2 regions of the Rossellomorea marisflavi genome follow, and region 2 is predicted to be linked to the other one. Evidence: riboswitches for the same ligand, from Rfam matches in the RefSeq annotation. Region 2 holds a riboswitch; the other holds the start of a gene.

Region 1 (5,502 bases), 170 kb from region 2:
TCATCTCAAGGATAAGGATGGGAATTATCCGCAATTCAGCGGATACGGGGTCCTAAAGAAAATCGAGCTGCCGAAGAATGCAAAACAAGCTTTCTTTGTGTACTCTCCTAACGGGCTTGACCATTTTCTTGTACCGGATAACCTGGAATATGAAGATTTGGATAGTGCAGTTACAGCCATGAATGAAGCCGGATCTGAATTTTATGAAAGTGCCATACCCGAAGGACTGAATGTTCGCGTAGTCGAGAAGGGCACTTACCCGATCATCAGTTTCATGAATGAAGTACACCTGGAGAATATGGATGAAACAGAAGCCCTGGAGCTAATCGAATCACTCCTCCTCACAGCGCGAAGTTTCGGCTACAAACAGGTGATGTTTGAAAACATCAGCGAAGAAGAATGGGACGGTTTTGCATTCGATGCACCAATCGAAACACCCATCGCACCAAATCGAATTACCCTACAGGAATAAGTGAAGAGCGGGATCTCCCGCTTTTCATTTTTTTTTTGCCTGATGATATGAAATGACGTACAGGGGAAATGAGCAAATCCATGGCTATTAACTCTGCATTCAAATCGATATGTATCCAAAACACAGGAACCACCTCTTCGTTTGAAAATCCATCAACTCTACATATTCAGCAGAAATGATTTCACCACCCATAAAGTATTAAAAGCAACCATAAAAAAACACAGAGTGTATTGGAGCGGAAGGGACTTGACTCCCGCGGGAAAAGAGGAAAGGTCGAGATCCCGCAGGCGCAGCCGAGGAAGCTCGACTTCCTCCCCGCAGGAAAGCAAGTCCCTGCAGCGGAAAGGAACGGTCCCGTCTTCATGCAATCATTCATAAAATGTCAGCCCCGCTCCGCTTTTTTCCTGTCCAGCTCCGGGGGCTTGAGGCTCGAGGTCATAAGGCAAAGTCCCCAAAAAGGCACAGAACGCCTTTCCAGTGCCTTTGCCTTATGCTTGTCGCCTCAGGACCACCCGCCTCCGCTTTTCTTGGTATATTTCTTTTGTATAATGGCAGACTGATGGGTAGGGTTTTTTTGGAATAGTGTAGCGGGAAGGGGCATATAGTGAGAGGTGTTGTTCAATTTTGGGTGAGCATTTATTAGGAGGAACGGTATGATTGCTGATTATGGTCGGAGACTGTTGATTGTGATTGTGTTGGCGCTGTGTGTAGGCATGATTTTCATGACAGGGAGAGTCGCAAAAGCAGAAAGTGATTCCACTGCTGAATGGAGGTTTCCGGTTGATGGCACCATTACAGATGTGTTTGGTTCCAGATCCGGGACCCATAAAGGAATGGACATCGGGGGCGAGGAAGGCAGCCCCGTTCATTCGGTGGCAGACGGGGTCGTAACAAGGTCGTACTTATCAGATAGCTATGGTCATGTGGTATTCGTTCGTCATGACAATGGATATGAGACGGTATATGCTCATCTCATTTCAAGAGGGGTAAAAGAAGGGCAGGAAGTACATAGGAGTGAGCAGGTCGGGAAGCTTGGGAATACCGGGATATCCACCGGTCCCCATCTTCATTTTGAGATCCACGCAGGAGAATGGACGTTTGAGAAGGAGAATGCCATCGATCCTTTTGTCGTATTTGGACAAGGCGGGGTCGGACAAGTGGTGTTCGCTGAAAAGAAAGATCCGTATCAGATCGTTGCGGCGTCACAGGTTGCAGGTGATCAGTATCGAGTCAAGAAAGGCGATACACTATGGTCCATTTCCCATGAACATGGTCTGAGCGTGGATGACCTTAAGAAATGGAACGGTCTGAAGGATGCCACGATCGCTGTAGGTCAGGAATTGAGCTTAAGGATGGATTCCTATCAAGTAGAACAGGGGGACACACTCTATTCTATTGCCGTCGCTCATGGAATAGAACTGGACAAGCTTCTGGCGGCCAATGATCTACGCAGGGATTCGCCGATCTATCCATCGCAAACGTTAAGGATCCACTGATTGTTTCGAATTCAAAGCATTTCTCTTCACATAATGGCACTTCTTATGTATAATGAGTAAGAATAAAATAATATGATTCATCTTCGGGGCAGGGTGCAATTCCCTACCGGCGGTGATGAAGCATTTTTGCTTCTAAGCCCGCGAGCCTTTTTGAGGCAGGATTTGGTGAGACTCCAAAGCCGACAGTATAGTCTGGATGGGAGAAGATGAAGGTTACTGCCAATGCGTTCAGAAAAGGGAAGTCTGAATGTCTATTCGAGCATGCCTTTAACTCTCCTGGATATCTTTTATCTGGGAGTTTTTTATTGGGGCTCGGGCATGACCATCTTCGATTGAGATGAATCTCCAAAAGGAGAGAGTGCTATGAAAAAAATGACGACACGCACATTCGTCACAGTTGGTATGCTGAGTGCCATTTCGTATGTATTGATGCTTTTAAACTTCCCTATCCCGCCTTTTCCGGCGTTTCTGCAGATCGACTTCAGTGATGTACCGGCCTTGATGGCAACGGTCGCTCTGGGACCAGGCGCAGGAATCCTGGTGGAACTGTTCAAGAATGTGATTGATTATGTATTGACCGGTTCTGAAACAGGTGTACCGGTAGGACATGTGGCAAACTTTGCTGCTGGGATCCTCCTGATCTTGCCCGTTCACCTTATCTATTCACGTTTCCAAACGAAAAAAGGCCTACTTACCGGGCTTGTAACCGGTACGCTGGTCATGAGCATCGGCATGGGGATCATGAACTATTTCATCTTCCTTCCAGCCTATAAATACTTTATGAATTTCGAACTGCCGGCAGAAATCATCGTGACCGGTATCGTTCCATTTAATATCCTTAAGGGAATCCTGGTAGCGGCTGTGTTCACACTGCTGTTCATCAGGATCCAAAAGTGGCTGACGAAGCAATTCGGAAATCGACGCATGGCCTAATTGAAAATGAGCCTCCCCTGGAGGCTCATTTCTATTCAAACAACATAAAAAAGACGGCGAACAATCGCCGTCTTTTTTACATCCTATTCGAATTTCAACGCATCGCCGTCGAATGGTTCGTCAGCTACCTTGATGGAATCGGTAGGGCAACCTTCGAATGCATCGACCATATCGTCTTCAAGGACGTCAGGAACTTCAACAGTCCCCTGGTTATCGTCCAGTGTGACGAATGCAATACCTTCATCATCATAATCATAAATATCTGGTGCTGCTGCACCGCAAGCTCCACAAGCGATACATGTATCTTTGTCCACGATCGTATACTTTGGCAAAGAAAAAACCTCCCGAAGATAATTCTATATAATTCATCATTATACACGTTGTTTAATGGTGAAAATCAATTACTAATCATCATTTTATAGAGGAATGGGTAACTTTTCAATAGTTAGGTACTCTTTTTCATATTTTTATCCGTTTCCGTCAAAACAAAACCTCGGTTGAGGGTGTTTTCGTGGTACAATATTTGACAATAACCTACACGTTAAGGAGTCATCGCATTGACATATCTTCACTATTTGATTTTGGACTCCCTGAAAAGGCTAGGGGAAGAACGGTCTGTTTATTCCGTTTTCCATATCATGAAAGGGAAAAAGTCTTCACAATCCATACAGGATGCACATCTCTTTGGGCTGCAGGCTCTCTTCCTGTCACTTCCAAAACTGAAAAGGGAGTACTTTGACCGTTGCATTGCTATGCTTCAGGATAAGGAATTCATCACGCTGAACGACGATAATCGTGCCCGGCTGACTCATTCCGGAATAGAGGGCTTGGCGGTTTACTTTCAAAAAAAACCGTACCCCGCCCATATGGATGGATTGAAGCATGGTGATCAGTCCATCCTCCTTTGGAAGAGACTCAGCCTACTGGTACAGGTGTTATCCAATGCGCGAATGAACGAAACATCGTACTTTCCCGTGCAGAGGGACCGGAAAGTTCAAGATTGGTTAAAAGTGTTCATACGGAAGCAGGGGAAGACCGAAGTTTTGTCAGCAAAGCTGTTTGAAGAGCTGTACACCTTGCTAGCCCAAACAATGCCTGGTGAAGATCCGGGGATCCTTGTTGAGCGGCTGACGGGATACCGGGACTATGGAGCAACGGAAGGGCAATCAGCAGACCGGTTCGGTGTGGACCGTGAGGAGTACCGGTTCAGATTCCTGAACCTTCTCCACTTTATCATCGCACGTGCCAAAGAGGATGCAGGTGCTTACCCGATAGTCTATTCGATCATAGAGGAAAAGGAGCATATCCAACCCCTCACCGCTTCGACCAAAAAAACGCTCGAGCTTTTTCAGAAGGGGATACCCGTCGAGGAAATCGCCAGGATCCGGGAGCTGAAAGTGAATACGATTGAAGACCATTTAATCGAGATCATATTGACACTCCATGACTTTCCCGTCACGTCATTCATAGATGAAGGGGTGTACGAAGAGGTGCTGGGCGTTCTGACAGAGTTAAAGACGAAGCGCCTTAAGCCGATAAAGGAAAGATTTCCTGAGTTGTCCTATTTTCAGATCCGTGCAGTCATTGCGAAGGCAGGTGAGACCCCGTGAATCTACAACAAGAACTGAAGCGTCACTTTGGCTACGAAACGTTTCGTGCAGGACAGGAAGAAACCATCACTTCCATTCTTGATGGCTGTGATACGTTGTCCATGCTACCCACTGGAACCGGTAAATCGCTCTGCTATCAACTTCCCGGTCAGCTGTTGGATGGCCAGGTGCTTATTGTTTCCCCTTTGCTATCCCTCATGCAGGATCAGGTGGAACAGATGAAGGTGAACGGGGAGAAGAGTGTGATCGCCCTTAATTCATTTCTTACTTATCAGGAGAAAGCCTGGGCGTTGGACCACATCCATCGATTCAAATTCATATTCGTTTCTCCGGAGATGATGAAAAGTGAGGCATTCCGTACAGCCGCTTCAAGAATCAGAGTAGGGCTGTTCGTGGTCGATGAAGCACACTGCATTTCCCAGTGGGGCCCCGATTTCCGACCGGACTACCTCGACTTGGGGGAGGCGAGGGAACGTCTCGGGATGCCGGTGACCCTTGCCCTCACTGCCACTGCCACAAGGACAGTCCGGGATGATATCCGTGAGGTCCTCCGTATGGAGGGGGCAGCCGAGTTGGTCCATTCGGTCGATCGGAAGAACATTGGATTATTCGTAAGGAATGTGGAAGACGACCGGCATAAGCGGGATGAAGTCCTTTCGTTCGTAGAGCGTCTCAAGGGACCTGGAATCATTTATTTCACCAGTAAACGGAAAGCGGAAGATGTTGCCCTCTGGCTGCGCGAGCATGGAGTGGAGGGGGTCGCACACTATCACGGTGGAATGGACCATGAAGAAAGGATCCTGATTCAACAGCAATTCCTATCGGATAAGCTGCAAATCATCTGTGCCACCTCAGCCTTCGGTATGGGGGTGAACAAGGAAAATGTACGCTTTGTCGTCCATTATCATCTGCCATCAAGCATTGAATCCTATCTCCAGGAGATCGGCCGTGCAGGAAGGGATGGAAGGGAAAGTGTCTCTCTTGTCCTGTA
Region 2 (5,502 bases):
AGGTTCGCCATTTCGATTGCTGAAACAGCCGCTTCCCAGCCTTTATTCCCTGCTTTCGTTCCAGCACGCTCGATGGCCTGCTCGATCGTATCGGTTGTCAATACTCCGAAGATAACAGGGATTTCCTCCTGCATCCCGAGATTTGCAACGCCTTTCGCCACTTCCCCGCTCACATATTCGAAGTGCGGTGTCGCACCACGGATAACCGTACCAAGGGTGATGACGGCATCATAGTTTCCTGTACGGGCAAGTTTCTTTGCGATCATTGGAATTTCAAATGCTCCCGGCACCCATGTGACTGAAACGTCCGCCTCTTCGACACCATGGCGTTTGAGCGCATCCTCTGCACCCCCCAGGAGTTTGGATGTGATGAATTCGTTGAAACGCGAAACGACGATGGCTACTTTCAGGCCTGTACCTACAAGATTTCCTTCAAAAGTTTTTGTCATGATGTTTACCTCCATTGGTATGATTAGAATTTTAATAAGTGCCCTAGCTTAGCTTGTTTTGTTTTTAGATATTTTTCATTCGCTTCCTTGAAGGGGAGCTGAATCGCAACCCGCTCGGAAATGGTGAGACCATAGCCTTTGATCCCCGCGATTTTCCTGGGATTATTGGTCAGCAATTTCATTTTCTTCACCCCGAGATCCCTCAGGATCTGGGCACCGATTCCATATTCCCTCAGATCGGCATCGAAGCCGAGCTTATGATTCGCTTCCACGGTGTCATAGCCTTCTTCCTGCAGCTTATAGGCTTTCAGCTTATTGATCAGTCCGATTCCGCGTCCTTCCTGTCTCATGTACAACAGGATCCCTTTCCCTTCATGTTCTATTTGGGTCAGTGCCGTTGCCAGCTGGGGACCACAGTCACAGCGGTTGGACCCGAATACATCTCCTGTGAGGCATTCCGAGTGAACCCTGACAAGGATTTCCTCTTCTTCGGTCCATTCCCCTTTTATGAGGGCGACATGCTCTTTACCCGTGAGGACTTCTGTATACCCGATCGCCTTGAAATCACCGAAATCAGTCGGCAGATTGATTTCCACCTCACGATTGATCAGCTTGTCCTCTTTCCTTCGGAACCGGATGAGCTCTTCGATCGTGATGAAGGAAAGTCCCCACTTTTCAGCCAGGATCTTCAGGTCGGGAACCCTTGCCATACTGCCATCCTCGTTCATGATTTCACAGATCACCCCTGCGGGTGTCGAGCCTGCCAAGCGGGCGAGATCGACGGCTGCTTCCGTATGTCCCGCCCTCTTCAACACGCCACCTGGTTTTGATACAAGTGGGAACACATGCCCCGGGCGCTTAAAATCATCCGGTTTCGAGAGAGGATTCACTAATTCCTTGATGGTGTGGGCGCGTTCGAATGCGCTGATCCCAGTCTTGGCGGAAGCATGATCCACGCTGATCGTAAACGCTGTCCCGTGGTGATCTGTATTGGTTGACGTCATCTGATTCAAATGGAGTCGACCGGCAATCTCCTCATCTACGGGCGTGCAGATCAACCCCCGCCCTTCCCTGGCCATGAAATTAATGACCTCCGGCGTGACACCTTCAGCAAGGGCGATGAAATCCCCTTCATTTTCCCGATTCTCATCATCGATGACGATGACGGGTTTACCTTCGCGGAGATCGCGGATGGCTTCTTCGATTGTGTTGAACATCCTATTCCCTCCCTGGTTAGTCAGCGAAGCCATGATCCGATAGGAAGTCATAGCTCAAGCTTTTCTTAGCTGTTGTTTCAGTTTTCTTTGTGAAGAACCGGTGAATATACTTGGCCATCATGTCACATTCGATGTTGACCTCGTCACCGATCTTCTTGGATCCGAGGACCGTATCTTCCTTCGTTTGCGGAATAAGCGAGACCGTGATGGAATCGTCTGTGATGCCGAATACGGTCAGAGACGTACCGTCGATGGCGACTGATCCCTTCTGGACAAAAAACACAGAAAGTTCAGAAGGAATGTTGATGGTGACGTAGAGTGCATTCTCCAATTCCTGGAGACTTTTGATCGTACCCACTGCGTCCACGTGTCCGTTGACGAAATGGCCGTCGAACCTGCCTCCTGCCGCCATGGCGCGCTCAAGATTGACCTTTGTTCCCGTTTTAAGATTTCTGAGGGACGTCCCTTTGAAGGTCTCCGGCATCACATCTGCAGTAAACTCATCCTTTGAAAATGTGGTGACCGTCAGGCATACTCCGTTCACCGATATACTATCTCCGATTGCCACATCACGCAGGACCTTTCCTGCAGCAAGCTTCAGCTCCATGGAAGAGGCGGATGAGCGGACTCCTTTGACACTGCCTATTTCTTCAATGATTCCTGTGAACATGCTCAATCTTCCTTCCTTTCCTGGGGTACCACGGTAATCTTCATATCTTTACCGATTGTTTCAACGCTTTTGATTTCCACGGGGAGACCTTCGGCTATGGATGGGAAGCCCTCTCCACCGAAGCTTGGGAACGAGTCCCGTCCTCCGAGTAGTTTCGGAGCCATATAAAGGATGAGCTCCTGGAAGGCTTCCTCCTGAAGGAAGCTTCCGTGAATGCTGCTGCCACCCTCTACATAAACCGATACAAACGATTTTTTACCAAGTTCAGCAACAAGTTCTTTCATGGTAATGGTTGGGCCTGATAGGGAGAGTATTTCACATCCCTCCTGAATGTATGCCTGTTTACGGGACTCAGGCACCTCGCATCCTGTGATGAGGATGGTCGGGCTTTGACGATCTTGAATGATATGGGAATGAATCGGGGTACGCAGGTGCGTATCCACGATAAGTCGAATGGGGTTTTTTCCACCTTGGGGCAAACGGGTGGTCAGGTGCGGATTATCTTGAATGATGGTGTTGACTCCAACTAATATCGCGTCATGCCGGTGACGATCATAGTGGACGTCCAGTCTTGATTGTTCTGTTGTGATCCATTTACTGTCTCCGGACGAAGAAGCAGTCCTGCCGTCCAATGTCACGGCAGACTTCAGTGTCACATAGGGTGTGCCTGTCCGGATGAAGTGGAAAAAATGCTTATTGAGCTCAAGGGCTTCAGATTCTCCCATGCCGAGGAAGACATCGATACCCGCTTGCTTCAGCAGCTCGATTCCCTTCCCTCCTACAAGGGGATTGGGATCCTTGCAAGCAATGAAGACGCGCTTGATCCCGCTCTCGATGATCAGGTTTGCACACGGAGGCGTACGTCCGTGATGGGAACAAGGCTCCAGGGTCACGTAAATATCTGCCCCTTCGGCTTTATCACCCGCCTCCCTGATTGCATGGACCTCTGCATGGGGGCCGCCCGCCTTGAGATGCGCTCCGGTGCCAACAATGCGGCCATCTTTGACAACCACCGCTCCCACGACGGGGTTTGGTGAAGTCTGGCCTTGAGCGGACCTTGCCAACTGAAGGGCAAGCTTCATGTATTCATTAGGTTCCAATTTGATCTTTCACCTCCTGATTCATTCATAAAAAAACCCCAAGAACGAAGTCTTGGGGGAAGTTTGGCATGACGAAATAAAGCATCTATCCTGATTGTTTAAAAAATCAGAGATACATACTTGCCGTTCCTTCTCCCATCCAGACTTTCACTGTCGGCTTTGGAGTTTCACCAAATCCACCGTCTAATAACCATTAGCCGGGTCACGGACTGAGAGCATTCGCTCATCACCGCCGGTAGGGAATTCCACCCTGCCCCGAAGGAAACCTATTCGATTATGTACTGATTATCGCCTCAATCCAAATTGATTGTCAAGCTTTGAGTTTTTTGCCGATCCTGCAAAGTATCATTCGAACTAGAAACAGGTACCGTCCCACTCATGCGCCATATTTCCTATCCCGGATCATCTCGGCCGAAAGGATATTCTCACGACTGAACATCCTGAGTGCCCGCTTTGTATAACAGTAGGCACGAACATGTGTGGGGGTTATGGCCTCAATGGTTATGATCCTCTCGCTCAGCCGCGATTGACGATCGATATAGATGATTTTCAATGGTGTCCCTTCTTCGATTGCCTTCCTCATCAAGTAGTCCATAAGCCCACTCCATTCTACCTAGTATGAACTGATTATATACGAACGTACGTTCTTTTTCAAGTATATGATCCTTTCAAGGAGTAATATAAAACTCCAGATCGAGATGCCAAAGAAAGGAAAATAACCAGTCCAATTCATCTGAGTAGGATTCAAATAGCGTAATCAAGGTGTGGTGGGCATCGAAAATGGAATGGAGGTGCCCCGGGAGAATCCCATTTTGGATGGCAAATATATTTACGCCATTGTAGTTTAATATCCACTTCTCGGCACCCTTATAAATCAGGATTTTATCATTTTCGAGGCTCCTCCACTCAAGGGCGGTCCGGCTGGCATATTTTAAAATGAACCGTTTTTCAACGGGGTGATCCATGTTCAGGACCCGCTTCCCCTTTAGAATAGAAATGGGATCTTTATTCTCCCTGAAAAAGGTATATTCTTTTCTTGAGCTGAGCGGCTGCTGCCGGTGAACGGCATACTTCACCCACCCGTTGGTTTTCACATAAAAATACCCTTCCTTCGTTGATACTCCGATCAGGGTGCTGCTTGATACCGGCAGCTCGCGGAACCAGATCCGGTACGCTTTCCTAAGCTCCCTGTTCATACTGAGCGAAAGATACAGATTGGAACAGGCCGGTATGAAAATCAAAAGGGGAAAATAGAAAAGGTCATGTATGACGAGGAGCATACCGACACCCACAAGGAAGTACATCGTTCCCCTGAAAAGGAGGGTATACTGCTCGTTCTTGTAGATTTGATAGAGATTCATTTAAGCCCGTCCTTTCAAGCAGGAATCTCTACTATGCTATGAACCATCCCTCATATACAGAACAGGAAAGAACTTGGGACAAAACAAAAAGGGAGCATTTGAGGACGAACAAAATCCGTATAGGTTCTTATTGCCACTCACGATGTTCCTTTCAGGACTTCACTTTCCCCTTTTAGCACGTAAGCCTTAGGAGTCTCACATCCGCTACTCTTCCCGCTGGAATCTTCATTGCACTCCAGAACCGCTAGAAGCAGTTGGATTTAAATGGCCATTTAACAAAAAAAACCGAACTCAATTGCATTTAGGCAAATGAATTCGGATTTCCTATGAATAAGCTTCTTATGTCCATGATAAGATCCGGTTCAGCTGTGATTCTGCGTCTCGATACCCCTGTTGGTAAAGAGCATCCAGTTTAGCAGGGTTTTTCTCAATCCTGCTTACTTGGAGGGGTTCTTGGGGCTGGATGATGATGACTTCCCCCCTACGCTCTTTTTCCTCGAGTTCAGCAATCGTTTGGTTGTAATGGAGATACCGGTTTTTCAGCGCATTGTACAAATTGGGATACTGCGGATATTTCCGCTTCACGAAATAGGAGAACCGTGACGGCTTTTTCATATATCCTCGGTTCCTCGTCAAAATCACCACATTCTTCTTATATCCATCCCTTTCCGCCTGTTGGAAAGGCACTGGATCGCTGATGCCGCC

What was found. A riboswitch is a leader RNA that binds a small molecule or an ion and turns the genes downstream of it on or off. The one in region 2 is predicted to bind FMN.
Region 1: another riboswitch for FMN. It lies ahead of K6T23_RS13615 (ECF transporter S component); the one in region 2 lies ahead of ribD (bifunctional diaminohydroxyphosphoribosylaminopyrimidine deaminase/5-amino-6-(5-phosphoribosylamino)uracil reductase RibD).

The regions. Positions count from the first base shown of each region.
Region 1 covers NZ_CP081870.1:2,588,993-2,594,494, reverse strand. Annotated here, with positions in the region: gene K6T23_RS13625 (hypothetical protein) at 1-472, shown strand, start outside; gene K6T23_RS13620 (M23 family metallopeptidase) at 1,126-1,968, shown strand; FMN riboswitch at 2,044-2,180, shown strand; gene K6T23_RS13615 (ECF transporter S component) at 2,332-2,901, shown strand; gene K6T23_RS13610 (ferredoxin) at 2,985-3,233, opposite strand; gene K6T23_RS13605 (YpbB family protein) at 3,540-4,511, shown strand; gene K6T23_RS13600 (RecQ family ATP-dependent DNA helicase) at 4,508-5,502, shown strand, end outside.
Region 2 covers NZ_CP081870.1:2,421,997-2,427,498, forward strand. Annotated here, with positions in the region: gene ribH (6,7-dimethyl-8-ribityllumazine synthase) at 1-449, opposite strand, end outside; gene K6T23_RS12650 (bifunctional 3,4-dihydroxy-2-butanone-4-phosphate synthase/GTP cyclohydrolase II) at 473-1,666, opposite strand; gene ribE (riboflavin synthase) at 1,683-2,336, opposite strand; gene ribD (bifunctional diaminohydroxyphosphoribosylaminopyrimidine deaminase/5-amino-6-(5-phosphoribosylamino)uracil reductase RibD) at 2,339-3,436, opposite strand; FMN riboswitch at 3,560-3,703, opposite strand; gene K6T23_RS12665 (hypothetical protein) at 3,813-4,031, opposite strand; gene K6T23_RS12670 (hypothetical protein) at 4,105-4,797, opposite strand; gene K6T23_RS12675 (patatin-like phospholipase family protein) at 5,137-5,502, opposite strand, start outside.